2 regions of the Streptomyces sp. NPDC021115 genome follow, and region 1 is predicted to be linked to the other one. Evidence: predicted binding sites of a transcription regulator. Region 1 holds the regulator's gene; the other holds the start of a gene.
The links. Region 1 encodes HrcA, which represses chaperone genes, less so after heat shock. Its sites were predicted from a motif close to TTNGCACTCNGNNNNNCNGAGTGCNAA; they were not measured.
Positions count from the first base shown of each region.

Region 2: groES (co-chaperone GroES) is a predicted target of HrcA. The motif match lies at 11,948-11,974, and genes of this name have one in related genera.

Region 1 covers NZ_JBIRQF010000006.1:315,641-330,495, reverse strand. Annotated here, with positions in the region: gene ACH4TL_RS21315 (ribonuclease Z) at 1-861, opposite strand, end outside; gene ACH4TL_RS21310 (histidine triad nucleotide-binding protein) at 867-1,226, opposite strand; gene ACH4TL_RS21305 (tetratricopeptide repeat protein) at 1,308-2,387, opposite strand; gene ACH4TL_RS21300 (ATP-binding protein) at 2,434-3,771, opposite strand; gene ACH4TL_RS21295 (hypothetical protein) at 3,793-4,338, opposite strand; gene ACH4TL_RS21290 (16S rRNA (uracil(1498)-N(3))-methyltransferase) at 4,403-5,146, opposite strand; gene ACH4TL_RS21285 (nitronate monooxygenase) at 5,143-6,231, opposite strand; gene dnaJ (molecular chaperone DnaJ) at 6,464-7,597, opposite strand; gene hrcA (heat-inducible transcriptional repressor HrcA) at 7,598-8,614, opposite strand; gene ACH4TL_RS21270 (MBL fold metallo-hydrolase) at 8,791-9,528, shown strand; gene ACH4TL_RS21265 (DUF3097 domain-containing protein) at 9,559-10,389, shown strand; gene hemW (radical SAM family heme chaperone HemW) at 10,386-11,618, opposite strand; gene ACH4TL_RS21255 (SpoIIE family protein phosphatase) at 11,711-13,672, opposite strand; gene ACH4TL_RS21250 (AMP-dependent synthetase/ligase) at 13,820-14,855, opposite strand, start outside.
Region 2 covers NZ_JBIRQF010000024.1:94,864-109,718, reverse strand. Annotated here, with positions in the region: gene ACH4TL_RS41015 (DUF6049 family protein) at 1-393, opposite strand, end outside; gene ACH4TL_RS41010 (rod shape-determining protein) at 495-1,640, opposite strand; gene ACH4TL_RS41005 (hypothetical protein) at 1,956-2,606, shown strand; gene ACH4TL_RS41000 (GuaB3 family IMP dehydrogenase-related protein) at 2,680-3,804, opposite strand; gene guaB (IMP dehydrogenase) at 3,888-5,390, opposite strand; gene ACH4TL_RS40990 (sigma-70 family RNA polymerase sigma factor) at 5,518-6,129, opposite strand; gene ACH4TL_RS40985 (response regulator transcription factor) at 6,428-7,039, opposite strand; gene ACH4TL_RS40980 (WhiB family transcriptional regulator) at 7,437-7,751, shown strand; gene ACH4TL_RS40975 (LysR family transcriptional regulator) at 7,870-8,787, opposite strand; gene ACH4TL_RS40970 (SDR family NAD(P)-dependent oxidoreductase) at 8,912-9,685, shown strand; gene groL (chaperonin GroEL) at 9,773-11,398, opposite strand; gene groES (co-chaperone GroES) at 11,491-11,799, opposite strand; gene ACH4TL_RS40955 (polysaccharide deacetylase family protein) at 12,019-12,915, opposite strand; gene ACH4TL_RS40950 (methyltransferase domain-containing protein) at 12,990-14,168, shown strand; gene ACH4TL_RS40945 (ATP-binding protein) at 14,165-14,626, opposite strand; gene ACH4TL_RS40940 (helix-turn-helix domain-containing protein) at 14,785-14,855, shown strand, end outside.

The DNA of each region.
Region 1 (14,855 bases):
GAAGCCCGCCGCCCGCGCCTGGCGCTCGAACTCGGCCGGGTCGCCGTACCGCTGCGAGAAGTGCGTCAGCACCAGGTGGCGTACGCCCGCCCCGGCCGCGACCCGGGCGGCCTGCCCGGCCGTCAGATGGCCGTGCTCGGTGGCCAGTGCCTCGTCCTCGTCAAGGAACGTCGACTCGATCACCAGCAGGTCGCAGCCCTCCGCCAGCCGCTCCGCCCCCTCGCACAGCCGGGTGTCCATGACGAACGCGAACCGCTGACCGCGCCGGGCCTCGCTGACCTCCTCCAGCGTGATCGTGCGCCCGTCCCGCTCGATCGCGCCCTCCCGCTGGAGACGGCCGATCTCGGGGCCGCGCACCCCGAGCGCGGCGAGCCGATCCGGCAGTATCCGGCGGCCGTCGGGCTCGACGAGGCGGTAGCCGTACGACTCGACGGGGTGCGAGAGCCGGACCGCCTCCAGGGTGTACGCGGGGGTACGGGCGATCACCTCGGCGTCACCGCTGACGGGCCGCTCGGTCAGCGTGACCGTCTCGCGGTAGGCGGTGGCGTACCGCAGCCGGTCGAAGAAGCGCTGTCCGCTCGCCGGGTAGTGCGCGGTCACCTGGTGCGGCACCCGGTCGAGGTTGATCCGCTGGATGACCCCGGCCAGACCCAGCGAGTGGTCCCCATGGAAGTGGGTGACGCAGATCCGGTTGATGTCATGGGCGGCGACCCCGGCCCGCAGCATCTGCCGCTGCGTTCCCTCGCCGGGGTCGAACAGCACGCCCTCGCCGTCCCAGCGCAGCAGATAGCCGTTGTGGTTGCGGCGCCGGGTGGGCACCTGGCTGGCGGTGCCGAGGACGACCAGTTCGCGTGCGGACAACGGGACTACCCGGGGGGCCAGTTGAGGCCACGGCCGCCGAGCACGTGGGCGTGCGCGTGGAAGACGGTCTGACCGGCGCCCGAGCCCGTGTTGAACACCACGCGGAAGCCCGTGCCGTCGATCTTCTCGTCGGCGGCGACCGCGCTCGTCTCGCACAGCACGTCCGCGGCGATCTGCGGCTCGGCGGCCGCCAGGGACGCGGCGTCCGGATAGTGCACCTTGGGGATCACCAGGACATGCGTCGGGGCCTGGGGGTTGATGTCGCGGAAGGCGACGGTGGTGTCCGTCTCGCGGACGACGGTCGCCGGTACCTCTCCCGAGACAATCTTGCAGAACAGGCAGTCGGCCTGCGGTTCTCCCGCCACCGGTGGCTCCTCACGGATCGTCGACTGGATCGCTTCTCGAACAACGGCACTTCTGGATCATCAACGCTTACCGACGGGATGCTACCGGGCCTCCCTCAGGGCGGCCCGCTCGAACCAGATGGTGATCAAGGGCGGCACCCAGCCCGCGTGCGTGATCACCTGGAGGAACACCCGGTCCGTCCACGGAACGGTCACGATCAGCACCGCGCACAGCGTGGACCACACCGCCTCGTACAGCGAGACCTTCACCCAGAACTCCCGCCGCACCAGCGACCAGACGCCCAACTTGGCACCCTGCGGCAGCTTGCGGTACGCGCGCCAGGCGCCCAGGGCCCAGACGACGCCCATCAGGAGGAGCGCGTACAGCCTCGTGCCGAGGGGCGCGGGCAGCCCGGTCGGATCGTCCCCGGTGGGGAAGACCCGGGCGGTCAGCACGGCGATCAGCAGGCACAGCAGGGCGAGCCAGCGGGTGCCGCGCACCATCCTGAACAGCGTGCCCTCAAGCCCCTTGCGCAGCCCCTGGTCGCTCGGAGCGGCGGCCAGCGCCTGCGCGTAGCCCTCGGCGACCTCCGGAAGCTTGGCCTCCTTCGAGGCCGCCTTGCGGGTGGCCAGCTCGTGCAGCGCCCAGGCGCTGGAGGGGTCGAGGCGCAGCACCTCGCGCACGGCCTGTTCGCACACGTCGTGCCGCCCGAGGGCAAGGGCCGCCTTCCACAGTGCGCGGTGGGTCGCGGTCTCCTCCGGGCCGAGCCGCACGGCGGTCACCGCCGCCTCGTACGACTGGGGCCAGCGGTCGGCCGGATAGGTCAGCGCCTCGGAGAGCGCCACATGGCCCATCCAGTGGTCCGGGGCGATGCGGACGGCCTCACGGGCGGCGGCGGCCGATTCGTCCGAGCGGCCGAGGCGCCGCAGGGCGAACGAACGGAAGCGGTGCGCGCTGAAGTCCTCCGGGGCGCGGCGCAGCGCCTCATCGGACGCGTGCAGCGCGTCCTCGAAGTCCCTGGTGCTGTTGTGGCACACGGCCATCCGCAGCCAGGCCAGGACGTCGTCAGGATCGCTCGCCAGCCTGCGGGCCAGCAGCTCCTTCGCCTGGTCGAACCGTTCGAGTTCGATCAGCGCGGCCGCCTGGGCCGTCAGCGGGTGCTCGGTGCCCGTCTCGCTCATGCGCTTTCCCCGTTTCCGTGCCCGTCCGCGCCCCCGTTCGGGGCGTTCACAGCATCCGCTTGCGCTTGAGGTAGGCCAGCAGATCGTCGTAGGTGCCGCCCTCGTTGGCGAACTGGGCCACATTGCGCGCGGTGTCGAACCACGGGCGGGTCGAGGGCCGCGCCTGCCCCAGCGCGGCCAGCAGATCGTCCTGGCCGATCATGCGGGCCTGTCCGGTCCGTACGGAGTCCATCAGCGCGCGCTCGGCGGCCGTCTCGCACAGGTACTTGAGGTCCGCGCCGGAGAATCCATCGGTCCGCTTGGCCAGTTTGCGCACGTCGACGCCGGCGATCGGGCGGTCCGCCAGGTGGTGCCTGAGGATCGCCTCGCGCGCCGGCTGGTCGGGCGGCAGCACCAGCAGGGTGCGGTCGAGGCGGCCGGGGCGGCGCAGCGCGCCGTCCACGTCCCAGGGGTGGTTGGTGGCGGCGAGCACGAACAGCCCCTCGTTGGCCTCCGCGTCGACCCCGTCCAGCTCGGCCAGCAGCTGATTGACGGTGGTGCGCAGCCCGCTGTGGCGCAGCTGGCTGCGCTTGGCCCCCAGGGCGTCCAGCTCGTCCAGGAAGAGCACACAGGGGGCGCTGCGGCGGGCGGTCTGGAACAGCTCGCGCATGTTCCGCTCGGAGTTCCCGATCCACATGTCGAGGACGTCGCTGATGCTCACCGACATGAAGTGGGCGCCCAGCTCCCCGGCCACGGCCCGCGCGATGTACGTCTTGCCGCAGCCGGGCGGCCCGTACATCAGCAGCCCGCCGCGCAGGCTCTTGCCGTACAGCTTGCGCAGCTCGGGGTTGCGCATGGGGGCGAGGAACGCGGCTTCGAGGCGTTCCTTGACCTCGTCCATGCCGCCGATGTCGGCCAGCCGCAGCCCGGTGCGCTCCACCTCCCACGCCGAGGTCTCACCGGGGTCGTCGGAGCCGTCGGCCGTCAGCGGCTTGTGCGGCTCCGAGGGCGCGTCGCGGTCGTCCGGGCTCTCGACGAAGCGGGGCGGTACGACGTCCGCCAACTCGCCCTCGGCCCGCCGCCAGTCGTACGAACCGCCGCGCGCCACGCGCGGGTCCGCCGGGGGCGCGGTGGGCGGCGCGGGCGGAGTCGCGGTGGGCGCCGCGGGCGGAGTCGCGGTGGGCGCCGCGGGCGGGGCCGGGGCCGTGACGGCGCGGGCCATCAGGGCCTGCGCCTCGGCGTTCCCGGGATCGCGCTGAAGGGCGGCCGCGACCTGGGATATCGCGTCCTGTCCGTACCCGCCCTCCAGCAACAGCCCGGCCAGGTGCAGCCGGAGGGGTACATCGTCCGGGGCGGCGGCGACGGCCGCGCGCAGGCTCTGGATCAGCGGTGACTCGTCCGGCATGGGCCACAGCTTATGCGGCCCCTATTTCCCGGGTGCGGTGGTCCTCTCGTCCCACGGGTGGGTGGGGCTGGCCTTGGTGGGCTTGTCCCAGGGGTGGGTGCGGGTCGGCGCCGGGCTTCCGGTGTCGTCGCCGCCGCCGTCGCATTCGCCGATGACGTCGGCCCGGAAGACCTTGGCCCCCGCGATGGTGCCGGTCAGATCGCCGCGCACGCAGTGGTTCTCCCGCACATAGGTGACCCTGCCGGTGATGCCGATGGCCTTGTCGTCCTCGGTCCTGCCGCGGCACTTCACGGAGGCGTCCGTCGTGCCCGCGTCCCCGGCCGTCGAGGCCGAGGCTCCGGCCGTGGGGCCGCGCTTCAGATCCGCGTTGCAGGTCAGCCAGCGCACCCCGACGCCGCCCCGCTCCAGGGCGGAGGTGCCGACCTTGTCCGTGGTGATCGAGACGGCGATCGCGGTGATCCCGCCGTCCCTGGGCTCACACCCCGTCACCGCGACGGCCGCGGCGACCGCGGCCACGGCCGCCAGCAGCGGCCGTCCGCGCCGTACATGATGGCTCAATACCCCCATAGAGGACAGGTTCCCATCACGCCCGGCGAACCGGAAGACCATCGTCGGCCACCCGCGGGTTCCCTCAACTCCAGCGGCCGGTGCGGCCCAGGAGGAGCGCGGCGGCGGCCGTTCCGGCCGTGGACGTGCGCAGGACGCTCGGGCCCAGCCGGTACGGGCGTGCGCCCGCCGCGGCGAAGGCCGTCAACTCGTCCGGCGATACGCCCCCTTCGGGGCCCACGACGAGCACGATATGGCCCCCGTGGGGCAGTTCAGCCGTCGCCAGCGGGTCGCTGCCCTCCTCGTGGAGCACGGCCGCGAGGTCGGCATCGGCGAGAAGTCGAGCAACCTCCTTGGTCGTCATCGCGTCCGCGACGTCGGGGAAGGTCAGCCGACGGGACTGCTTGCCCGCCTCGCGCGCGGTCGACCGCCACTTGCCGAGCGCCTTCTGCCCGCGCTCGCCCTTCCACTGCGTGATGCAGCGGGCCGCCGTCCACGGCACGATCGCGTCGACGCCCGTCTCGGTCATCGTCTCCACGGCCACCTCGCCGCGGTCGCCCTTGGGCAGCGCCTGGACGACGGTGATCCGCGGGCTCGGCGCCGCCTCATGGCGCACGGCGTCGACCTCGACCAGCAGCCGGTCCTTGCCCTCGACGGCCGCCACGGTGCCCGATACGCCCGTACCGGCGCCGTCCGTGAGGACCACCGCCTCGCCGGCCCGCAGCCGCTTCACCGACACCGCGTGCCGCCCCTCGGGGCCCTCCAGCCCGATACGGGCCCCCACGGCCGCTCCCGCGAGGGAGTCGGCCACGAACACCGGAGCGGTCACGACACCACGCCGCGCGGCGCCTGGAGCCCGTACACGGCGCCCGTCGGGTCCAGCTCCATGGCCAGGGTCTCCACCAGCTGCGCGGCGGGCAGTTCGCGCGCCATCCGGTGCCCCTGGCCCGCCCACAGCGCCATGGCCTGCGGGTCGCCCTCCTTGGCCGCCGCCTTGCGCAGCCCGGAGGTGAGGTGGTGCAGCTGGGGGTAGGCGGCCGGGGCGTACGGGCCGTGGTCGCGGATGAACCGGTTGACCAGGCCGCGCGCCGGGCGGCCGGAGAACGCCCGGGTCAGCTCGGTCCGGCCGAACAGCGGATCGGTCATGGCCGCCTTGTGCAGGGCGTTCGCCCCCGACTCGGGGCACACCAGGAACGCGGTGCCCAGCTGCCCCGCGGACGCGCCAGCGGCCAGCACGGCGGCGATCTGCGAGCCGCGCATCAGCCCGCCCGCCGCGATGATCGGGACCTGCACGCTCTCGCGCACCAGCGCGACCAGCGACAGCAGCCCGAACACGGCGCCGGGGGCGTCGTCGGCCGGGTCGTTGCGGAAGCCGCCCTGGTGGCCGCCGGCCTCCACGCCCTGCACGCAGACGGCGTCGGCGCCCGCCCACTGGGCGGTCTCCGCCTCCACCGGCGAGGTCACGGTGACGACGGTCCGGGTGCCCACCCGGGCGAACGCGTCCAGCACGGCGCGGGTGGGGCAGCCGAAGGTGAACGAGACCACCGGGACCGGGTCGTTCAGCAGGATCGCCAGCTTGGCGTCGTACGCGTCGTCGGAGCCGGACTCGGGGTCCCCGAGCGCGGTCTGGTAGCGGACCGCCTCGCCCGCGACGCGGTCGGCGTAGATCGCGACGGCTGCCGGGTCGCTGGGCGCCTGCGGCATGAACAGATTGACGCCGAAGGGGCGGCCGGTCAGCCCCCGCAGCTGCTTGATCTCCTCGTACATCGCCTCCGGCGTCTTGTAACCGGCGGCGAGGAAGCCGAGGCCCCCGGCCTCGGAGACGGCGGCGGCGAGCTGCGGGCAGGAGGCCCCGCCCGCCATCGGAGCCTGCACGATCGGGTACCGGGCGAGATCGGTCAGCGCGGAGGACATGGCCACATGGTGCCATGCCCTCCACGGCGCTCCGTCACCGGATCAGCGTCCGTCGAACGCGTTCACCGGCGGCGCCCAGCGCCCGTTGAACGCGTCCTTCACGGGCGCCTACCGTCCGTTGAACGCGTCCTTCAGGCGCGAGAACAGCCCCTGCTGCCCCGGCTTGCTCCATCCCCCGGGGGCGCTGCGGACAATAGCGGCTCCGCCGCGGGCCGGACCCCCGGCCCGGCGCCTACCGTCCGTTGAACGCGTCCTTCAGGCGCGAGAACAGCCCCTGCTGCCCCGGCTTGAATTCCCCGGTCGGGCGCTCCTCGCCGCGCAGCTTGGACAGCCGCCGCAGCAGCTCCTCCTGCTCCGGGTCGAGTTTGGTCGGGGTCGTCACCTCGACGTGCACGATCAGATCGCCGCGGCCGCCGCCGCGCAGATGGGTGACGCCGCGCTGGTGCAGCGGGACCGACTGGCCGGACTGGGTGCCGGGCCGGATGTCGATCTCCTCCAGGCCATCCAGCGTCTCCAGCGGCACCTTGGTGCCGAGCGCCGCCGCGGTCATCGGGATCGTCACCGTGCAGTGCATGTCGTCGCCGCGCCGCTGGAAGACCGGGTGCGGCACCTCGTGGATCTCCACGTACAGGTCGCCCGCCGGGCCGCCGCCCGGGCCGACCTCGCCCTCGCCCGCGAGCTGGATGCGGGTGCCGTTGTCCACACCGGCCGGGATCTTCACGGTCAGCGTGCGCCGCGAGCGGATCCGCCCGTCGCCCGCGCACTCCGGGCACGGGGTCGGCACCACGGTGCCGAAGCCCTGGCACTGCGGGCACGGCCGCGAGGTCATGACCTGGCCGAGGAAGGACCGAGTCACCTGCGAGACCTCACCGCGGCCGCGGCACATGTCACATGTCTGCGCCGAGGTGCCAGGCGCCGCGCCCTCACCGCTGCACGTGGTGCACACCACCGCGGTGTCGACCTGGATGTCCTTGGTGGTGCCGAACGCGGCCTCGTTCAGCTCCACGTCGAGGCGGATCATGGCGTCCTGGCCGCGCCGGGTCCTGGACCGCGGGCCGCGCTGCGAGGCGGTGCCGAAGAACGCGTCCATGATGTCGGAGAAGTTGCCGAAGCCCGCGCCGAAGCCACCGGCGCCGCCGCCGGCGGCCGAGCCCGACGGGTCCCCGCCCAGGTCGTAGACCTGCTTCTTCTGCGGGTCCGACAGCACCTCGTAGGCGGCGTTGATCTCCTTGAACCGCTCCTGGGTCTTCGGATCCGGGTTCACGTCCGGGTGCAGCTCGCGTGCCAGCCGGCGGAATGCCTTCTTGATCTCGTCCTGCGAGGCATCGCGCTGCACGCCCAGGACTGCGTAGTAGTCCGTCGCCACTTACGACTCCGCCAGGATCTGTCCGACGTAACGTGCCACTGCGCGTACCGCTCCCATCGTTCCGGGGTAGTCCATGCGGGTCGGTCCGACCACGCCGAGTTTGGCGACGGCTTCGTCGCCCGAACCGTAGCCGACCGCGACGACCGAGGTGGAATTCAGGCCCTCGTGAGCATTCTCATGCCCGATACGCACGGTCATACCCGAGTCTTTGGCCTCGCCGAGCAGCTTGAGGAGGACGACCTGCTCCTCAAGTGCCTCCAGAACGGGCCGGATCATCAGGGGAAAATCATGCCCGAAACGCGTGAGGTTCGCGGTGCCGCCGATCATCAGCCGCTCTTCGGTCTCCTCGACGAGCGTTTCGAGCAGGGTCGCCAACACGGTGGAGACCGTCCCCCGGTCCTCCTGTTCGAAGGACTCCGGAAGATCCTGCACCAATTGCGGCACATCCGCGAACCGCCGCCCCACGACCCGGCTGTTGAGCCGGGCCCGCAGATCCGCCAGCGAGTCGTCGCTGATCGGAGCCGGGCAGTCCACCATGCGCTGCTCGACCCGCCCGGTGTCGGTGATCAGCACCAGCATCACCCGGGCCGTGGCCAGCGGCAGCAGCTCCACATGTCGCACCGTCGAACGCGTCAGCGACGGATACTGCACCACCGCGACCTGCCGGGTCAGCTGCGCCAGCAGCCGGACGGTGCGCCCCACCACGTCGTCGAGGTCGACGGCGCTGTCCAGGAAGTTCTGAATGGCCCGCCGCTCCGGGGCGGACAGCGGCTTCACTCCGGCCAGCCGGTCCACGAAGAGCCGGTAGCCCTTGTCCGTGGGAATGCGCCCGGCGCTGGTGTGCGGCTGGGCGATGAAGCCCTCGTCCTCCAGCGCGGCCATGTCGTTGCGCACCGTGGCCGGGGAGACGCCCAGCTGGTGCCGCTCGGTGAGGGCCTTGGAGCCGACCGGCTCCTCGGTGCCCACGTAGTCCTGGACAATGGCACGCAGCACTTCGAGTCTGCGTTCGCTGAGCACCCCGCGCACCTCCAGTCCAGCCGTGTCATCAGGTCGTCCCTCTGGCACTCAACGGTCACGAGTGCCAGAACCCCTCAGCCAGTGTACGGCGGGGTGCGGTGGCCACGGCAAGAGCCGCCCCCCGCCGGTGCCCCGGCCACACGTCACGCTATCGCTGTTGGAGCTAGCGTCTCGGTATGAAGACGTGTTGGGAAGAGGCCGGGTGGGAAGAGCTCGCGCCCGATGTCGCCCGGCGGCGGCTGCCGGACTGGGACTGCACGGTCGGCGTGATCGTCGGCCGGAAGGACGTCCTCGTGGTGGACACCGGCTCGACGCTGCGCGAGGGCGCGGCGCTGCGGGCCGAGATCACCCGGCTGACCGGCCGCAGGCCGACCAGGATCGCGCTCACCCATCCGCACTTCGACCATGTCCTCGGCACGGCCGCCTTCGCGGGCTGCGAGGTGTACGGGGCCACCGGTCTGGACGGTCCGCTGCGCCGCGACCGGGAGGCGCTGCGCGAGGACGCGGTACGGCACGGAGTGGCCCCCGGTGCCGCCACCGAGGCCGCCGATCACCTCGTACCGCCCCATCACGCGGTCTCCGGGGAGATCACCGTGGACCTGGGCTGCCGGTCCGTGCTGCTGGCGAACGTGGGTCCCGGGCACACCGCCCACGACCTGGCCGTCCTGGTCCCTGGGCGGCCGGAGGTGGTCTTCTGCGGCGATCTGGTGGAGGAGTCGGGCCCGCCCCAGGCCGGGCCCGACGCGATCCCCGACCACTGGCCCGCCGCGCTCGACCGGCTGCTCGCCCTCGGCGGCGAGGACGCGCGGTACGTCCCCGGCCACGGGTCGGTCGTGGACGCGGCCTTCGTACGTGACCAACGCGACGAACTGGCCGCGCGCTTCGGCGTGTCCCGCTCGGCCCGCTCCCGCTGAGCCCTCTCCCGCCGCGCTATGGTCATCCGGATGCGCAGCCGACAGTACGACTCGGATCTGACCCCGCCCTGGAAGCGGCAGCAGCCCGCGCCCGAGGTCGCCGCCGAACCGGACCTCGTGGTCGAGGAGGTCACCACCGGGTTCTGCGGTGCCGTGATCCGCTGCGAGAAGACCGCGCAGGGGCCGACGGTCACCCTGGAGGACCGCTTCGGCAAGCACCGCGTCTTCCCCATGGAGCCGCGCGGCTTCCTCCTGGAGGGCCGCGTCGTCACCCTCGTACGTCCGCGCGCGACGGCCCCCGGCGCGCCGCGGCGCACCGCGTCCGGTTCGATCGCCGTCCCGGGCACCCGCGCGCGGGTCGCCCGCGCCGGGCGCATCTATGTGGAGGGCCGCCACGACGCGGAGCTGGTGGAGCGGGTCTGGGGCGACGATCTGCGCATCGAGGGCGTCGTCGTGGAGTACCTGGCGGGCGTCGACGACCTGCCCGCCATCGTGCGCGACTTCTCCCCCGGCCCGGACGCCCGGCTCGGCGTCCTGGTGGACCACCTGGTGGCCGGGTCCAAGGAGTCCCGTATCGCCGAGCAGATCACCGACGAGCACGTGCTGGTCGTCGGGCACCCCTTCATCGACGTGTGGGAGGCCGTGAAGCCGTCCTCACTGGGCGTTCCCGCCTGGCCGACGGTGCCACGCGGCCAGGACTGGAAGACGGGCGTCTGCCGGGCGCTGGGCTGGCCTGAGAACACGGGCGCGGCATGGCAGCGGATCCTGTCCGCGGTCCACTCCTACAGGGACCTGCGGCCGGAGCTGCTGGGCAGGGTCGAGGAACTGATCGATTTCGTCACGGCTCCCGAGGCCGGTTAGTCGACCACGTCCCGCACCACGGCGTCGGCCAGCAGACGGCCCCTGAGGGTGAGCACGGCCCGGCCCTGCCGGTAGGGCTCCGGCTCCAGCAGGCCGTCCTCCAGCGCCCGCGCCGCGGCCGCCGCGCCTGCCGGGCGCAGCAGCTCCAGCGGGCACCCCTCGGCCAGCCGCAGCTCCAGCAGGATCCGCTCCACGCGGCGCTCCTCGTCGGACAGCAGCTCCCGCCCCGCCCCCGGTGAGCGGCCCTCGCCGAGCGCCTGCGCGTACGCCCCGGGGTGCTTGACGTTCCACCAGCGCACCCCGCCGACGTGGCTGTGCGCGCCGGGGCCCGCGCCCCACCAGTCGGCGCCGCGCCAGTACAGCTCGTTGTGGCGGCACCGGCCCTCGGGCGAGGTGGCCCAGTTGGAGACCTCGTACCAGGAGAAGCCCGCCGCCGACAGCGTCTCCTCGGCGATCAGATACCGGTCCGCGTGCGCGTCGTCGTCGGTCATCGGCACCTCGCCGCGCCGGATGCGGCGCGCCAGCTGGGTGCCCTCCTCGACGATCAGCGCGTACGCCGAGATGTGGTCCGGGCCCGCCCCGAGCGCCGCCTCCAGGGAGGCCCGCCAGTCGTCGTCGCTCTCGCCGGGGGTTCCGTAGATCAGGTCCAGGTTCACATGATCGAACCCGGCCGCGCGCGCCTCCGCGACGCACCGCTCGGGGCGCCCCGGGGTGTGGGTGCGGTCCAGCACCTTCAGCACGTGCTGCCGGGCGCTCTGCATCCCGAACGACACCCGGTTGAACCCGGCCTCCCGCAGCGCCTCCAGATACCGCGGATCGACCGACTCCGGATTGGCCTCGGTGGTGATCTCGGCCCCGTCAGCGAGCCCGAACTCGTCCCGGACGGCCCCGAGCATCCGCCCGAGGTCCGCAGCCGCGAGCAGCGTCGGCGTCCCGCCGCCGACGAACACGGTCTCGACCGGCCGCGGGTCGTCCCCCAGCACCTTCCGCGCGAGCCGCACCTCCTCCGCGACCTGCTCGGCGTAGTTGTCCCGGGAGGCGAGCACCCCGCCGGAACCGCGCAGCTCGGCGGCGGTGTACGTGTTGAAGTCGCAGTACCCGCAGCGGGTGGCGCAGTAGGGCACGTGCAGATAGAACCCCAACGGCCGCCCCGCCGTCCCGGCCAGCGCGCCGGGGGGCAGCGCGCCGTCCTGGGGCATGGGCTCGCCGTCAGGCAGTACGGAAGGCATGGCCCCATTGTCCGCCATGCCGCCCCCGCCCCCGTCCCCCGGCCCGGGGCGGATGCCGGGCCCGGGGGGCGGAGCTGATCAGGGGGCGTGCTCTAGAGGGCTCTGAGCACCAGCATCGCCAGGTCGTCGTCCGGTGGCTCCATCGCGAACTCGTCCACCGCGCGGCGCACGCGTTCCGCGACTTCTTGGGCGCTCAGGCCCGCGCAGCCCGCGAGAACCGCCGCCAGGCCGTCCTCGTCGTCGAACTGGCGGGTGCCGGAGCGGTGCTCCGTGACGCCGTCGGTCACGCACAGCAGGGTCTCGCCGGGCGCGAGATCGAACGTTTCACTCTCGTACGCGGCGTCCTCCACCACGCCGAGGAGTATCTGCGGGGCGGCGACCGTGCGTACCGTGCCGTCGGGCTGGAGGACCAGCGGCAGGGGGTGGCCCGCGCTGGCCAGGGTGCAGCGCACGCCGCCCTCGGCGCCCGGGCCGAGCGGCACCAGCTCGCCGTACAGGAGCGAGAGGAACCGCGCCGGGCCGCCGCCTGGTGGGAGGCCCGCGCCGCCGGGGTCGACGCCGACGCCCGCCGCCTCGACGGCCTCGACCGCCTCGCCCACGGTCTCCTCGCCCAGCAGCTGGTTGAGGCGGTCGAGGACCTCCCCCACGTCGTAGCCCTCGCGGCCCAGCAGCCGCAGCCAGGGGCGCACCAGGCCGGTCACCACGGCCGCTTCGGGGCCGTTTCCGCAGACGTCGCCGAGCACGAAGCACCAGCGGCCGTCGCCGGCCGGGAAGACGTCGTAGAAGTCGCCTCCGGCCGAGATGTCGCCGGTCGGCTCGTACACGACGGCCGACTCGACGCCGGGGATCCGGGCGATCCCGGACGGCAGCAGCCCGCGCTGGAGCACCGAGCTGATGGTGGCCTGGCGGGTGTAGCGCCGGGCGGAGGCGAGGGCGAGCGCGACGCGGCGCGCGAAGTCCTCGACCAGGCCGACGACTTCGTCCGGCATGCGGACCAGACCGGCCCGCCCCAGCAGCAGCGTGCCCAGCGCGCGGCCGCCCGCGATCAGGCGGCAGGCGAGGGCCGCGCCGCCGGGCCCGTACGCCGCGGGGTCGGACGGCCACGGCCAGTCCACGGCGCCGCCGCGCGCGGTGGCGGGCAGCTGGGGCGGCTCCTTCTCCAGCACCTGCCGCAGCCCCTCCATGCGGCTCTCGCTGGCGTGCCAGACCCGGTCCAGCCGCGGCGGCCCGCTGCCGGTGTCGAGCCAGACGGCGCACCAGTCGGCGAGCCGCGGCACCAGCAGCTGTCCGGCGAGCGAGGTGACCAGCTCCTCGTCGAACTGCCCGGCGAGCAGGTCGGACGCCTCGGCGAGGAAGGACAGGGCGCCGTGCCGGGTCCATTCCGGATCGGCGCGGCGGGCGGGCACCCGGCGCGGCACGGGGGCGACGATCTCGGTGCCGCGCGCGGCCCACGGCGCCGCGAGGTCCCCGGCGGTCACGGGCTCCTCGGCCGGCACCGGGTCGGCGGCGGCCGTGACCGCCACCTGGAACCACACCGTCTTGCTGGCCCGCCGGTACGTCGTTCCCCACGCCTCGGCGATCTCGGCGACGAGCCGCAGGCCGTGGCCTCCGGCGCACTCCGCGCCGTCCGCGTCCACCGGCGGGTCGCCGCGCAGCACCCGGGTGGGGTGGTGGTCGGTCACCTCGACGACGAGAGAGGGCGGTTCGCCCTCGTGGCTCGACACATCGAGCGCGCAGCACACCTCGACGGCGGTGCCCGCGTGCACCACGGCGTTGGTGACCAGCTCGCTCACCAGCAGGACGGCCTCGTCCGCGGTCCGGTCGGTGATCCGGTCGGCGGCCGGTACGTCGAGCGCGACCCACTCGGCGAGCGCGGCGCGCACGAACCGGCGGGCCGCGGCGGCCGCGAGCGGGCTGCCGGGCAGGCTCGCGCGGGCCGAGGCGCTGGTACGTACAGGACCGATTCCCCCGACCGGCAGAGCCACCCCGCCTGCGGATGCAGACGGGGTGGAAGATGACGTCCCCACTGTGCGGCTCCTGAGAAGCTCCGTCATATGCGCCGTATCCGGCACGGACAGAGTGACAGACGGACCGCAGTTATATGCACCGAGTCACGCAAGTTAACTGTGTTGAGGGGAAAAATCGTGCGTACGCCGGTCCTGTTCCGGTAAAGAACCCCGGCCCGGATCCGGGGTTCGCCGTCACGCCTCCCGGGTACCGGCGTACATGTCCTCGATCAGGTCCTTGTACTCGCGCTCCACCACCGGCCGCTTCATCTTCAGACTCGGCGTCAGCTCGCCGTGCTCCACGTCCAGATCGCGCGGCAGCAGCCGGAACTTCTTGATCGTCTGCCACCGTTGCAGCCCCTCGTTGAGCCGCCGCACATAGCCGTCGATCAACTCCCGCACCGCCTCGGTGTCCACGACCTCGGCGTAGGACTTCCCCGCCAGGCCGTGCTCCTGCGCCCAGCCCATGATGGTCGGTTCGTCGAGGGCGATCAGCGCGGTGCAGTAGTTGCGGTCGGAGCCGTGCACCAGGATGTTGGAGACGAACGGGCACACCGCCTTGAACTGGCCCTCGACCTCCGCCGGGGCCACGTACTTCCCGCCCGAGGTCTTGATCAGGTCCTTCTTGCGGTCGGTGATCCGCAGATAGCCGTCGGGCGACAGCTCCCCGATGTCGCCGGTGTGGAACCAGCCGTCGGACTCCAGCACCTTCGAGGTCAGCTCGGGCAGCCCGTGGTACCCCTCCATGATGCCGGGGCCGCGCAGCAGCACCTCGCCGTCGTCGGCGAACCGCACCTCCGTGCCGGGGAACGCCTTGCCGACCGTACCGGTGCGGTAGTCCGGCGGGTTCAGGAAGCTGGCGGCGCTGGACTCGGTGAGCCCGTACCCCTCCAGGATGTTGATGCCCGCCCCCGCGAAGAAGTAGCCGATCTCGGGGGCCAGCGCGGCCGAACCGGACACGGCGGCGCGCAGCCGCCCGCCGAACGCCTCGCGCAGCTTGGCGTAGACGAGCTTGTCGGCGGCGGCGTGCTGCGCCTTGAGGCCGAACGGCACGGAAGCGGTGCCGGTGCGGCGGAAGTTGTCCTGGGAGGTCCTGGCGTAGTCGCGGGCGACCCCGGCCGCCCACTGGAAGATCTTGTACTTGGCCGCGCCGCCCTCCCGGGCCTTCTGCGCCACCCCGTTGTAGACCTTCTCGAAGATCCGCGGCACCCCGCACATATAGGTGGGCCGG
Region 2 (14,855 bases), on a different contig from region 1:
GGCGTCGAGCCGGGCGAGGCGGGCGGTGTGGTCGGTGACTTCGGTGCCGTCGGCGCGGGTCAGGGCGGTGCGCGCGGCGTGCTCGGCGAGCGCGCCGCGGGTGTCGACGGGCCCGGCGGCGCCGATGCGTACGCCGATGTGGGCGCCGGTGACGCGTCGCCGGGAGGTGTTGGTGACGGTGCCGCTGATCCTGACCTCGCCGTCGCGGCGGACCACGGAGGGGCTCAGCGACCGCAGTTCGACGGCGAGCGGGTACGGGCGCGCGGCGTTCACGCTTACGGCCGGGGCGGCGGGCGCGCGTACGGCCGGGGCGGCGGTGGCGGGCCCGCCGGGCAGGAGCAGCGCGACCGCCACGGCGATCGTCCACCCGTACGCCCGTGCTCCTGCCGTCACCTCGCCGCCGCACCTCCCGCCTGACGATCCGGCCCGGTCACCAGCCCACCACGCCGGCACCCGGGCCGCACGCCGGGCGGCCCGTTGGAGGGACGGCGGGGTCAGACCCGCACGGTGTCCGCGCGGCGCGGGCTGGCGTCCATCGCGGCCCGCAGCGAAGCGAAGTCCTCGACGCAGCGGCCGGTGCCGACGGCGACGCAGTCCAGCGGGTCGTCGGCGACCAGCACCGGGATGTCCAGCTCGCGGCCGAGCCGTACGTCCAGACCGCGCAGCAGCGCGCCGCCGCCGGTGAGCACGATGCCGCGGTCCATGATGTCGCCCGCCAGCTCCGGCGGGGTCTCGTCCAGCGTGGACCGGACGGCGGCGACGATGCTGTCCACCGGCTCGGCGAGCGCGTGCCGCACCTCGTCCGCGGTGAGTTCGAGGACCTTGGGCAGCCCGGTGGCCTGGTCGCGGCCGCGGATGGTGCAGCGGTCGGGCGGCAGCAGGGCCTGGGTGTCCTCGTTGTCACCGTTGTCGAGCACCTCGACGTTGCGCTCCACCTGCCGGACGGACATCGCGCGCGGCGCCGACCAGGAGCCGGTCGGGGAGGCGGACCCGATGGACACCTTGATCTCCTCGGCGGTCCGCTCGCCGATGGCCAGCGCGTACTGCTTCTTGACGTACGTGCTGATCGCGACGTCCATCGCATCGCCCGCCGTGCGCACCGAGCGCGCGGTGACGATGCCGCCCAGCGAGACGACGGCGACCTCCGTCGTGCCGCCGCCGATGTCGACGACCATCGAACCGGTGGGCTCGCCCACCGGCAGGCCCGCACCGATCGCCGCCGCGATCGGCTCCTCGACCAGATGCACCTGCCGCGCCCCGGCCTGGGTCGCGGCCTCCATCACCGCGCGCCGCTCGACACCGGTGATGCCGGACGGCACACAGACGACGACGCGGGGACGGGCCAGCCGCCTGGTGCCCATCACCTTCTTGATGAAGTACCGCAGCATGCGCTCGGCGACCTCAAAATCGGCGATGACCCCATCCCGGAGCGGTCGAACGGCGACAATGTTCGTCGGGGTCCGCCCCATGGTCTCCTTCGCCGCCGAACCCACCGACAGCACGTTGCCGTCGGCCGTGTTGACCGCCACGACCGACGGTTCGTTGAGCACGATGCCCTTGCCCCGCAGGTACACCAGCGTATTCGCGGTGCCGAGGTCGATGCCCATGTCTCGCCCAGTGAACGACTTGTTCTGCGCCATAAGTTGACATTATTGCTTATGCCGGATTCTGTCCTGCCGGCGCCGAGATTCGCATCCGGCACAACGAACCGGCCGTGACCCCGCCGCGGTCGGGGACGCCTGACGCGTCACCGCATAGCGGAGCAATGTCCTCCTTTACCGGGACACCATGTCTCCGTCTGGTCCCAGCCATGTCACGGAGCCCGGACGCGACTTGTCTGATTGTCATGCACTCCTGTTACTTTTATGGCTCGAATCGTTCGCGTTCCGGGCCGTTGCCGCGCCTCGGTCACGGCTGTCCCCGAACGCGAATCACCTTCATCCCCGGGGGATTTCATGAGCCAGAACTGGCAGCAGCCGCAGCAGCCAGGCGGTTACCCGCAGCAGCAGGGCGGTTACCCGCAGCAGCCCGCGCCGCCGCAGCCGGGCTACGGCTACCCGCAGGCGCAGCCCCAGCAGCCGCAGTTCGCCGGCGGTTTTCCGCCGCCCGCGCCGCAGGTGGGCCGCCAGGGCAACCCGCTCGCCGCGGTCGGCGCCGCCCTCGTGGCCGCTCTCGTCGGTGCGCTGGCGTACGCGTTCCTGCTGAGCGCGCTCGCGGACACCGACTCGAATCCGCCGGAGGTCACCAAGTTCGCGTACGCCGGTGTCGCGCTCGGCGCGCTCGTCGGCGCCACGGTCGCCAAGCTCGGCGGCCGCAACGTCGGGCTGTGGGTGGCCGGCGCGGTTCTGGCGCTCGCCGCCATCTTCCTCGGCGAGCTGTACGGCTACGCGATGATCATGAACGACGCGGCCACCAACTACGTGGACAAGATCGGTGGCGCCGCCGCGGCCTCCGCCAACATCCCGTCCGCGAACGAGATCTTCTTCGAGCACTTCAGCGACCTGTTCGACACCTGGAAGGAAGACGCCGACGCGATCACGTGGATCTTCATGATCCTCTCCCCGATCGCCGCCGCCGGTGCCGCCTTCCGGGTCAGCAACCGCTGACGCCGACACGGGCACAAGGGGAGGGCCCCGACCGCATCGCGGTCGGGGCCCTCCCCTTGTCTGCTGACTACGCTCAGCGCTTGTCGTTCGACGGGGCCACCGTCACCTCGACGCGCTGGAACTCCTTCAGCTCCGAGTAGCCGGTCGTCGCCATCGCCCGGCGCAGCGCGCCGAAGAAGTTCATCGAACCGTCCGGGGTGTGCGAGGGGCCGAGCAGGACCTCCTCGGTCGTGCCGACCACGCCCAGGTTCATGCGCTTGCCGCGCGGCACCTCGTCGTGCACGGCCTCCATGCCCCAGTGGTGGCCACGGCCCGGCGAGTCCGTGGCGCGGGCCAGCGGCGAGCCGATCATCACCGAGTCGGCGCCGCACGCGATCGCCTTCGGCAGATCGCCGCTCCAGCCGACCCCGCCGTCCGCGATCACATGCACATAGCGGCCACCGGACTCGTCCATGTAGTCCCGGCGGGCGGCGGCGACATCGGCCACCGCCGTGGCCATCGGCACCTGGATGCCCAGCACATTGCGGGTGGTGTGGGCGGCGCCGCCACCGAAGCCCACGAGCACCCCGGCCGCGCCGGTGCGCATCAGGTGCAGCGCCGCGGTGTACGTGGCGCAGCCGCCCACGATGACCGGGACGTCCAGCTCGTAGATGAACTGCTTGAGGTTCAGCGGCTCGGCCGCGCCCGAGACGTGCTCGGCCGAGACGGTGGTGCCCCGGATGACGAAGATGTCGACCCCGGCGTCCACCACGGCCTTGGAGAACTGGGCGGTGCGCTGCGGCGACAGGGCGGCGGCGGTGACCACGCCCGAGTCGCGCACCTCCTTCAGCCGCTGGCCGATCAGCTCTTCCTTGATCGGCTCGGCGTAGATCTCCTGGAGCCGCCGGGTCGCGGTGCGCTCGTCCAGCTCGGCGATCTCGGCCAGCAGCGGCTCGGGGTCCTCGTACCGGGTCCACAGCCCCTCGAGGTTGAGCACCCCGAGGCCGCCCAGCTCGCCGATGCGGATCGCGGTCTGCGGGGAGACCACGGAATCCATCGGGGCGGCCAGGAACGGCAGCTCGAAGCGGTAGGCGTCGATCTGCCAGGCGATCGAGACCTCCTTCGGGTCCCGGGTACGACGACTCGGCACGACGGCGATGTCGTCGAACGCGTACGCCCTGCGGCCGCGCTTGCCGCGCCCGATCTCGATCTCAGTCACGTGGGGTGCCTTTCGCTGGCTTGTTCTGCCGTACCAGTATCGCCATCCCCCGCGCGGAGCCCGTCGCGCGGGGGTCGCGCGCGTTAACGACCGGAGTAGTTCGGCGCCTCGGAGACCATCTGGACGTCATGCGGGTGGCTCTCCTTGAGGCCCGCGGAGGTGATCCGCACGAAGCGGCCCTTCACCTTCAGCTCCGCCACGGACGCCGAGCCGACATACCCCATGGAGGCGCGCAGGCCCCCGACCAGCTGGTGGGCGACCGAGGACAGCGGGCCGCGGTAGGGCACCTGGCCCTCGATGCCCTCGGGGACGAGCTTGTCCTCGGAGAGCACGTTGTCCTGGAAGTAGCGGTCCTTGGAGAACGAGCGGGCCTGGCCGCGGGTCTGCATCGCGCCCAGCGAGCCCATGCCCCGGTAGGACTTGAACTGCTTGCCGTTGATGAAGACCATCTCGCCCGGCGACTCCTCGCACCCGGCCAGCAGGCTGCCCAGCATCACCGTGTCCGCACCGGCGGCGATCGCCTTGGCGATGTCACCGGAGAACTGGAGGCCGCCGTCGCCGATCAGCGGCACATCGGCCGCGTGGCACGCGCGGGCCGCCTCGTAGATCGCGGTCACCTGGGGGACGCCGATGCCCGCGACCACCCGGGTGGTGCAGATGGAGCCCGGGCCGACACCGACCTTCACTCCGTCCACACCCGCGTCGATCAGCGCCTGGGCGCCGTCACGGGTGGCGACATTGCCGCCGACCACGTCGACGGAGACATTGGACTTGACCTTGGCGATCATGTCGAGGATGCCGCGGCTGTGCCCATGGGCGCTGTCGACCACCAGGAAGTCGGCCCCGGCCTCGACCAGCGCCTGCGCCCGGTCGAACGCCTCGTCGCCGACGCCGACGGCAGCTCCCACGACCAGCCGGCCCTCGTCGTCCTTCGCCGCGTTCGGGTACTGCTCGGCCTTCACGAAGTCCTTGACCGTGATCAGGCCCTTGAGCACGCCCGCGTCGTCGACCAGCGGCAGCTTCTCGATCTTGTGGCGGCGCAGCAGCTGCATCGCGTCGTCACCGGAGATCCCGACCTTGCCGGTGACCAGCGGCATCGGGGTCATGACCTCGCGGACCTGACGGCCCCGGTCCACCTCGAAGGCCATGTCCCGGTTGGTGACGATGCCCAGCAGCTTGCCCGCGGCGTCGGTGACCGGGACGCCGCTGATGCGGAACTTCGCGCACAGCGCGTCCGCCTCGTGGAGCGTGGCGTCCGGCCGGACCGTGATCGGGTCGGTGACCATGCCGGACTCGGACCGCTTGACCAGGTCGACCTGGTTCGCCTGGTCCTCGATGGACAGGTTCCGGTGCAGCACGCCCACACCGCCCTGGCGGGCCATGGCGATGGCCATCCGGGACTCGGTGACCTTGTCCATGGCGGCCGACAGCAGCGGCACGTTCACCCGCACGTTCCGGGAGACCCTGGACGAGGTGTCGACCGCGTTCGGCAGCACCTCGGAGGCGCCCGGCAGCAGCAGCACGTCGTCGTACGTCAGCCCGAGCATCGCGAACTTCTCAGGCACTCCGTCGACGTTGTCAGTCATGACACCCTTCCAAATGGTCTTGCCCCAGCGCGGACTCCCATGCTAACGGCCATCCCCGGTGTCACATTCCGCCCTGTGGACAACCGACGAATACCGCTGGTGATGCCGCCCGGAACGACCGATCGCGCTACTGTTCGGCCAGCGCGCGCAACCGGCTCAGCGCCCGGTGCTGTGCGACCCGCACCGCGCCCGGCGACATGCCGAGCATCTGCCCCGTCTCCTCCGCGGTAAGCCCGACGGCCACCCGCAGCAGCACCAGCTCGCGCTGGTTCTCCGGAAGGTTGGCGAGCAGCTTCTTGGCCCATTCCGCGTCGCTGCTCAGCAGTGCCCGCTCCTCGGGGCCCAGCGAATCGTCCGGCTGCTCCGGCATCTCGTCCGAGGGGAACGCCGTGGAACCGGGGTGGCGCATGGCCGCCCGCTGGAGATCGGCGACCTTGTGGGAGGCGATGGCCACGACGAACGCCTCGAAGGGCTTGCCGGTGTCGCGGTAGCGCGGCAGCGCGCACAGCACCGCGAGGCAGACCTCCTGTGCCAGGTCGTCCACGAAATGACGGGCGTCACCCGGCAGTCGGGACAGCCTGGTGCGGCAGTAGCGCAGGGCCAGCGGATGAACATGGGCCAGCAGGTCGTGAGTGGCCTGCTCATCGCCCTCGACCGCGCGCCCGACGAGGGCGCCGATCGCCCCCGGCGTCCCCGGGCTACCGCCCTTGGGGGGCCCTTGACTCTCGTCGTCGCGCATTCGTCCATGGTGCCTTGGGCCCGGCGGGTCCGTGGCATCGCGTCCATAGTTGTGCGTAGAAGCGTTATGAGTAGGTGCGCCGGTAGTCGTCACGTCCTGCGCTCTCCCCTCACGCCCGACAGACTCGTCCCCGAGGAACTCCACGCCTTCAAGGATGCGGCATCGCGCGGGGAACCGGTACAAGCCGCCGTCACACCCGGTGCCGCGCACGCTCTCGCCCCGCCCGCCACCCGGCGGGCGGGGACCTTGGCGCCCCCGCTGCGCAGCATGTTCTTATGCCGATGGGAGACCGGCCCGGCTAGCGGACCAGGCCCCAGCGGAATCCGAGGGCCACCGCATGGGCCCGGTCGGACGCGCCGAGCTTCTTGAACAGCCGGCGGGCGTGGGTCTTGACCGTGTCCTCGGAGAGGAACAGCTCACGGCCGATCTCCGCGTTGGACCGGCCGTGGCTCATGCCCTCCAGCACCTGGATCTCGCGCGCCGTGAGCGTGGGCGCGGCGCCCATCTCGGCGGAGCGCAGCCGCCGCGGGGCCAGCCGCCAGGTCGGGTCGGCGAGGGCCTGCGTCACGGTCGCGCGCAGCTCGGCGCGCGAGGCGTCCTTGTGCAGATAGCCGCGGGCGCCCGCGGCCACGGCCAGCGCGACCCCGTCGAGGTCCTCGGCGACCGTGAGCATGATGATCCGGGCGCCGGGGTCGGCGGAGAGCAGCCGCCGCACGGTCTCGACTCCGCCGAGGCCGGGCATGCGCACGTCCATCAGAATCAGATCCGAGCGGTCGGCGCCCCAGCGGCGGAGGACTTCCTCGCCGTTGGCCGCCGTCGTCACCCGCTCGACGCCGGGCACTGTCGCCACCGCGCGGCGCAGCGCTTCTCGGGCGAGCGGGGAGTCGTCGCAGACGAGGACGGATGTCATGGCCGCCCTCCGCAGCTGATGCGCGTCACCTTGAGCCTCCAGGCTGGTACATATCGTCACCTGAGCGATTGACAGCCCCGGATATGTGTCCGAGAGCTTTACCCATCAACCGCCTCCGCACTCTCAACGACGGTCACCCGAAAGAGTTACGGGGTTCGGCGGCCACCTTCGACACTCTACGTGAGCCCTCGGACACGGAGGCGCTTCCCCGCGCAGGTCGCGCCCTGTCACGTCTCCCCCAAAGGTCATCCCCTTCGGTGGCATTTGGCGACCTTGCTTCCAATTTGCCGGTCTGTGTGGCTAGATTCGCAATGAGTCATATTTACATCTACTTACACAGTAGGTGTACGACCCGGGACACAGCGTCCGCATTCGATCGCTTCGAGGAGACAAGGCAATGGCAGATTTCTCCCGTCTTCCCGGTCCGAACGCCGATCTGTGGGACTGGCAGCTCCTGGCGGCGTGCCGCGGTGTCGACAGCTCGCTCTTCTTCCACCCGGAAGGTGAGCGCGGCGCGGCCCGCAGCGCGCGCGAGATGTCGGCGAAAGAGGTGTGCATGCGCTGCCCGGTACGGGCGCAGTGCGCGGCTCACGCCCTGGCCGTGCGCGAGCCGTACGGGGTGTGGGGCGGACTGACCGAGGACGAGCGCGAGGAGCTGATGGGGCGGGCCCGTCATCGTACGGTCGCCTCCTCGGGAGCCCCGGGGTCCTGACCTGGGCCTCAGCGTTCCCATCTTCTGAAGAAACGTTCCCCCACCCGTCCCCGCACCACCACCGCCGACCGTGCCCCCGGCCCCATGGGCCCGCGGACGATCGGCGGGATTTCGCGCGTCAGCGCCGCGCCGCCCGCGCCGCCTGCTCCAGCCGGTCCAGGGTCGCCGCCACCGCGGGCACCCGCGCCAGGTCCGGCAGCGTCAGCGCCACCACCTCGCGCCGCACCGCGGGCGTGACCTCCAGCGTCGCCGTCCCCTTCGCGGTCACGCACTCCAGCGCCAGCTCCGGCAGCACCGCGACCCCGAGCCCGGCCCCGACCAGCCCGACCACCGCCGGGTAGTCGTCCGTCGCGAAGTCGATCCGCGGCGTGAAGCCCTCCGCCTCGCACACCTCCACCAGGTGGCGACGGCACCGCGGGCAGCCCGCGATCCACGGCTCCTCTGCCAGCTCCCCGATCCCCACCGTCCCGGCCCCGGCCAGCCGGTGGTCGTGCGGGACCATGACCACCAGCCGGTCCCGCAGCAGCGGCCGCACCACCAGGTCGTCCCAGCCCGCCGCCGGATCCGCCTCCGGCCCGGCCTGCGGATACCGGAAGGCGACCGCGATCTCGCAGTCGCCCCCGCGCAGCATCTCCACCGAACGCGGCGGCTCGGCCTCCACCAGGGAGACCCTGGTCCCCGGGTGGGCGGCGCGCATCCCGGCCAGCGCGGTCGGCACCAGCGTCGAGCTGCCGCTGGGGAACGACACCAGCCGCACCCGCCCGGCCCGCAGCCCGGCGAGCGCCGCGACCTCCTCCTCGGCGGCGGTCAGCCCGGCCAGGATGCCCGCCGCGTGCCGTACGAGGGCCTCGCCCGCCTCGGTCAGCCGCATCTCCCGCCCGGTACGGATCAGCAGCGGCGTCCCCGTGGACTGCTCCAGGGCCTTCATCTGCTGGCTGACGGCGGGCTGGGTGCAGCCCAGGTCGCGGGCGGCGGCGGAGAAGGAGCCGGTGGCGGCCACCGCGCGCAGCACCCTCAGATGACGAGCCTCGATCATGCCCCGAGCATAAGGGGCACTTGGGTGCGGACCGGAATATCGCGCCAAGGCTTTGACGGGGTACCGGGCGGGAGGGCCGCGGCGCCCGGGCGCGGAGTGATCGCCCGGCCGATAACGTGCGCGTATGACGACTGCATTGATCACCGGAACCACGGCGGGCATCGGTTCCGCCTTCGCGAGCAGGCTCGCGGCGAACGGGCACAACCTGGTGCTGGTGTCCCGCGACGAGAAGCGGCTCCGGGACCAGGCCGCCGACCTCCACGACCGGCACGGGGTCGAGGCGGAGGTCCTGCGCGCCGACCTGTCCGAGGACGCCGGTATCGCCGCGGTCGAGAAGCGCTTGGAGGACCGTACGCATCCGGTCGATCTGCTCGTCAACAACGCCGGTTTCGGCAACAGCGCCCCCTATCTGGAGGCACCGCTCACCGATGAGCTGCGGATGCTGAAGCTGCACTGCGAGGCGGTGCTGCGGCTGACCAGCGCCGCCGCCAAGACGATGCGGGCGCGGGGCCGCGGCGGGGTGATCAACGTGGCCTCGGTGGCCGCGTTCTTCCCTCGCGGGACGTACGGGGCGAGCAAGGCGTGGGTCGTGCAGTTCACGCAGGGCGCGGCGAAGGACCTGGCGCGGTCGGGGGTGCGGCTGATGGCGCTGTGCCCGGGGCTGGTGCGCACGGAGTTCCACTCCCGGGCGGGGATCACGCCGGACAAGGCGCCGGACTGGATGTGGCTGGACGCGGACCGGCTGGTCGCGGCGGCGCTCAAGGACTTCTCGCGCGGCAAGTCGCTGTCGATTCCGGACCCGCGGTACAAGGCGCTGGCGGGCCTGTCGAAGCTGGTGCCGCGGGCGGCGATGGCGGGCGTCTCCGCCAAGGTGGGCCGCACCCCGGCCAAGGGCTGACCCCCGTCGCGCGACCCCGCGACGCGCGAAGGCGCGGCCGCCCCGTGCGGGGCGGCCGCGCCTTCGCGTTGGCGCTCGGGCTTCGCGTCAGTGCGCGTGGCCGTGGCCGTGGCCACCGGCCTCGGCCTCTTCCTCGGCCGGCTTCTCGACCACCAGGGTCTCGGTGGTGAGCAGCAGGGAGGCGATGGACGCGGCGTTCTCCAGCGCGGAGCGGGTGACCTTGACCGGGTCGATGACGCCGGCCTTCACCAGGTCGCCGTACTCCTCGGTCGCGGCGTTGTAGCCGTGGCCCTTCTCCAGCTCGGCGACCTTCGAGGTGATGACGTAGCCCTCGAGGCCCGCGTTCTCCGCGATCCAGCGCAGCGGCTCGACGACGGCGCGGCGGACGACGGCGACACCGGTGGCCTCGTCGCCCTCCTTGCCCAGGCCGCCTTCCAGCACCTTGGCGGCGTGGACCAGAGCGGAGCCACCACCGGAGACGATGCCCTCCTCGACCGCGGCGCGGGTCGCGGAGATGGCGTCCTCCAGACGGTGCTTCTTCTCCTTGAGCTCGACCTCGGTGGCCGCGCCCACGCGGATCACGCACACGCCACCGGCCAGCTTCGCGAGGCGCTCCTGGAGCTTCTCGCGGTCCCAGTCGGAGTCCGTGGACTCGATCTCGGCCTTGATCTGGGCGATGCGACCGGCGACGTCGTCGGAGTTGCCGCCACCGTCGACGATGGTGGTGTCGTCCTTGGTGACGGTCACGCGGCGGGCGGTGCCCAGCACGTCCAGACCGGCCTGGTCGAGCTTGAGGCCGACCTCCTCGGCGATGACGGTGGCGCCGGTGAGGGTCGCGATGTCGCCGAGCATGGCCTTGCGGCGGTCACCGAAGCCGGGGGCCTTCACGGCGACGGCGTTGAAGGTGCCGCGGATCTTGTTGACGACGAGGGTGGACAGGGCCTCGCCCTCCACGTCCTCGGCGATGATCAGCAGCGGCTTGCTGGCGCCGGCCTGGATGACCTTCTCCAGCAGCGGCAGCAGGTCCTGGATCGAGCCGATCTTGCCCTGGTGGATCAGGATGTACGGGTCGTCGAGGACGGCCTCCATACGCTCCTGGTCGGTCACCATGTACGGCGAGAGGTAGCCCTTGTCGAAGGACATGCCCTCGGTGAAGTCCAGCTCCAGACCGAAGGTGTTGGACTCCTCGACGGTGATGACACCGTCCTTGCCGACCTTGTCCATCGCCTCGGCGATCAGCTCGCCGACCTGCTTGTCCTGGGCGGACAGCCCGGCCACGGCGGCGATGTCGGACTTGGAGTCGATCGGGCTGGCGGTGGCCAGCAGGTCCTCGGAGACGGCCTTGACGGCGGCGTCGATGCCCTTCTTCAGGGCGGCCGGGGAGGCACCGGCGGCCACGTTGCGCAGGCCCTCGCGGACCAGCGCCTGGGCCAGCACGGTGGCGGTGGTGGTGCCGTCACCCGCGATGTCGTTGGTCTTGGTCGCCACCTCCTTGACGAGCTGGGCGCCAAGGTTCTCGTACGGGTCCTCGACCTCGACCTCGCGGGCGATCGTGACACCGTCGTTGGTGATGGTCGGCGCACCGAACTTCTTGTCGATGACGACGTTGCGGCCGCGGGGGCCGATCGTCACCTTCACGGTGTCCGCAAGCTTGTTGACGCCACGCTCAAGGGCGCGACGGGCGTCCTCGTCGAACTTCAGGATCTTCGCCATGGTTGCGTATGTCCTCTCAAACGAACCGCGCCCCGACCCCGGGTATCTGTGACACGGGCACCGGGGCGCGGCTCAAAGCAAAACTTCGGTGATTACTTCTCGACGATCGCGAGAACGTCGCGAGCCGAGAGGACGAGGTACTCCTCGCCGCTGTACTTCACCTCGGTGCCGCCGTACTTGCTGTAGAGCACGACGTCGCCGACGGAGACGTCGAGCGGAAGCCGCTTGCCGTCCTCGAAACGGCCCGGGCCGACGGCCAGGACGACGCCCTCCTGGGGCTTCTCCTTGGCGGTGTCCGGGATGACCAGGCCAGAGGCCGTGGTCTGCTCGGCCTCGACGGCCTGGACCACGATGCGGTCCTCAAGCGGCTTGATGGCAACCTTGGAGCTGGCGGTCGTCACGATCCGACCTCCCCCTTCGGAGATCTCACGGGGTTAACTGTCTGAGGTGGCGACCAGGTGGATCCGTCGTCGCGGGTGCCGGACCTGCCCGTCGCTGTGTGGCTGGCACTCCGCAGTGCCGAGTGCCAGCCCTGACATTATGACGCGGTTAGCACTCCGTCAACCAGAGTGCCAAGCGAGGCGGCGGCGGACCCGCGGAGTCGTCCGGACGTCCGGCGCTCAGATGTAGTCCTCCAGCCGCGCGACCGTGAATCCCTGGGCCTGGATCTCCCGCAGCAGCTCGGTGATCATGTCGGTCATGGAGTGCCCGTTCAGCTGCTCGGGGCCGCGGAAGTGGGCGAGGATGATGTCGCCGGGCCGCAGCCCGCTGCCGGAGCGGTACGCGAGCCCCTTGGGCTCCATCTCGGCGCGCCACAACACCGCCTTGGTCAGCCCGCACTCGGCCGCCGCGCGCAGCGTGTTCCGGTCGTAGTCACCGTACGGCGGGCGGAAGAGGCTGGGTTCGAGACCGAGGCGTTCGTGGAGGACGTCCTGCTGACCGCAGATCTCGTGGAGCTGGGTCTCGTAGTCCTTGCCCGCCAGGCTGGGGTGGGTGAGCGTGTGGTTGCCGATCCGGTTGCCGAGTTCGCGCAGCGCGCGGAAGTAGTCGTAGTGGTCGCCGATCACCTCGTCCTCCAGGAACTGGGTGAACGGCAGCCCGAGGTCCCGGGCCTGGTCGATGAAGGCGGGGTCCTTCTCGATCCCGTCGTCGAGCGTCAGGAAGACCACCCGATCGGTGGTGTCCACTCGGCGGACGACCGTCGCCAGACCGGGCGACGGCGGCCACACCGGCGCGAGCGCCGGCTTGGCGGCGGGCGGGGGCGGCGGGTCCAGCGGGCGGTCGAGCCCCCAGCGGCGGTAGCCGTCCGGCGGCGGATGCGGACCTTCCCCGCGCCCGCTCCCGGACCGTGGCGCGCCGGGGGCCCGGGACTCGGAGTACGGGGAGGGCGAGGCCGACCGCGCGAGCCCCGCCTTGTCCCTCCTGAGGTGGGGAGCCGGGCTCCCGCACCCGGCGAGCAGTGCCGCCGCGGCGGCGAGAACCAGACACCCGGAAACACCAGCCTTGACCGTGATCATAAAAGTGATCTTCGGCTCCACGGCGCGGGTCCGCGCGTCGGAGGGGTGCGAATGCCCTCCCCGGAGCGGGGAGAATGGGCCATGTGGACGTTGACGCCTTCGACTCACTGCTCGGCGACGAGGGGCAGGCGCTGCTCTCCGCGCTCCGGAACTACGACCCGGCGCGGGAGCTGGCCACCGCGACCCGGCTGCGCCGCGACCATCCGGCCGCCCTGGTCTCGGCGGCCCTGACCCAGGCCCGGCTGCGGCAGCGGGCGGTGCCCAAGTTCGGGGCGGAGGACGCCCATCGGATGTACTTCACGCCCGACGGCGTCGAGCAGTCCACCCGTGCGACCGTGGCCGCCTACCGCGCCGACCGGCTGGCCGATTTCGGGGTGCGCGGCGTGGCCGATCTGTGCTGCGGCATCGGCGGTGACGCGATCGCGATGGCGCGCGCCGGGCTGTCCGTCCTGGCCGTCGACCGGGACCCGCTGACGTGTGCGGTCGCCCGGGCCAACGCCGACGCGCTGGGCCTGTCGCAGCTGATCGAGGTGCGCTGCGCCGATGTCACCGGGATCGACACCTCGTCGTACGACGCGGTCTTCGTGGACCCCGCCCGGCGCGGTGGCCGGGGCCGGGTGTTCGACCCCGAGGCGTACTCCCCGCCGCTGTCCTGGGCGATCGAGGCGGCCCGTACCACCCCGCGCGCCGCCCTCAAGATCGCGCCCGGGATTCCGCACGAGGCGGTGCCGGAGGACGCGGAGGCCGAGTGGATCTCGGACCAGGGGAACGTGAAGGAGGCCGTCCTGTGGTTCGGCACCGCACGCCCCGGCATGCGCCGCGCCACGCTGCTGCCCTCCGGCCACTCCGTGCTCGGCGCCCAGCTCCCGGACCCCGAGACCGGCCCGGTCGGCCGCTGGCTGTACGAACCGGACGGCGCCGTCATCCGCGCCCACCTGGTGGCGGACGTCGCGGCCCGGATCGGCGGCCGCCTCATCGATCCGACGATCGCCTACATCACCGCGGACGAGCTGCGCCCGACGCCGTACGCCACCGCGTACGAGATCACCGATGTGCTGCCGTTCAACCTGAAGAAGCTCAGGGCGCTGCTGCGGGAGCGCGAGGTCGGCGTCGCGACCATCAAGAAGCGCGGCTCGGCGATCGAGCCGGAGCAGCTGCGCAAGAAGCTGCGGCTCGAAGGGGGCAACGCCTGCACGATCCTCCTCACCCGTTCGGCGGGCGCCCCCACGATGCTGCTGGGGCACCCCGCCTAGACCTCGCCCTCACCCAGGAGTTCGAACCACACCCCCTTCGCGTACACGCCCGTAGGGTCCGCGTCGGCCGTGCCCCAGGCGTCGGCGAGGGCCGCGACCAGGCCGAGGCCGCGGCCGTGGAGGCGATCGCCCGCGGGAAGGCACGCGGCGGTGGGGAGTTGGGCGGAGCCGTCGTAGACCAGGACGCGGTAGCGGGGCGGCTCGATCATCACGCGCAGCGTCAGGGAGTCGCCCTCGGCGTGCAGAAAGGCGTTGGTGGCCAGCTCGGAGGTGCACAGCGTCGCCGTGTCGACCAGCTCCGCCTGCCCCAGGGAGCCCAGCACGACGGCGACGAAGTCCCGGCAGACCTTGGCGGAGGTGGCGTGCCGGCTGCTCTGGAGCGTGTAGACGTACGGGTCCTTGGAGGGAGTCGGCGGGCGACGCGGTGGACGGTCGTCGGACTCGTAATCGGCATCCATGGGTCAACTCCCTGCGAAAGGGCCGATATCGCGCGTACCGTTACAGCGATCAACGCGCAGTAGCGGCGACGGCACCCAAGGTAGGGCAGTGACGCAAACAACTGCTACGGCCTTGTTGAATTTCCCCGACAATTACTCCTTAAGGGCTACGGAGGGCCATGCCACCCAGAAGCGTCCCGACCGCGCGTCAAGTCCGGCTCGGCACAGAACTGAGGAGGATGCGCGAGGG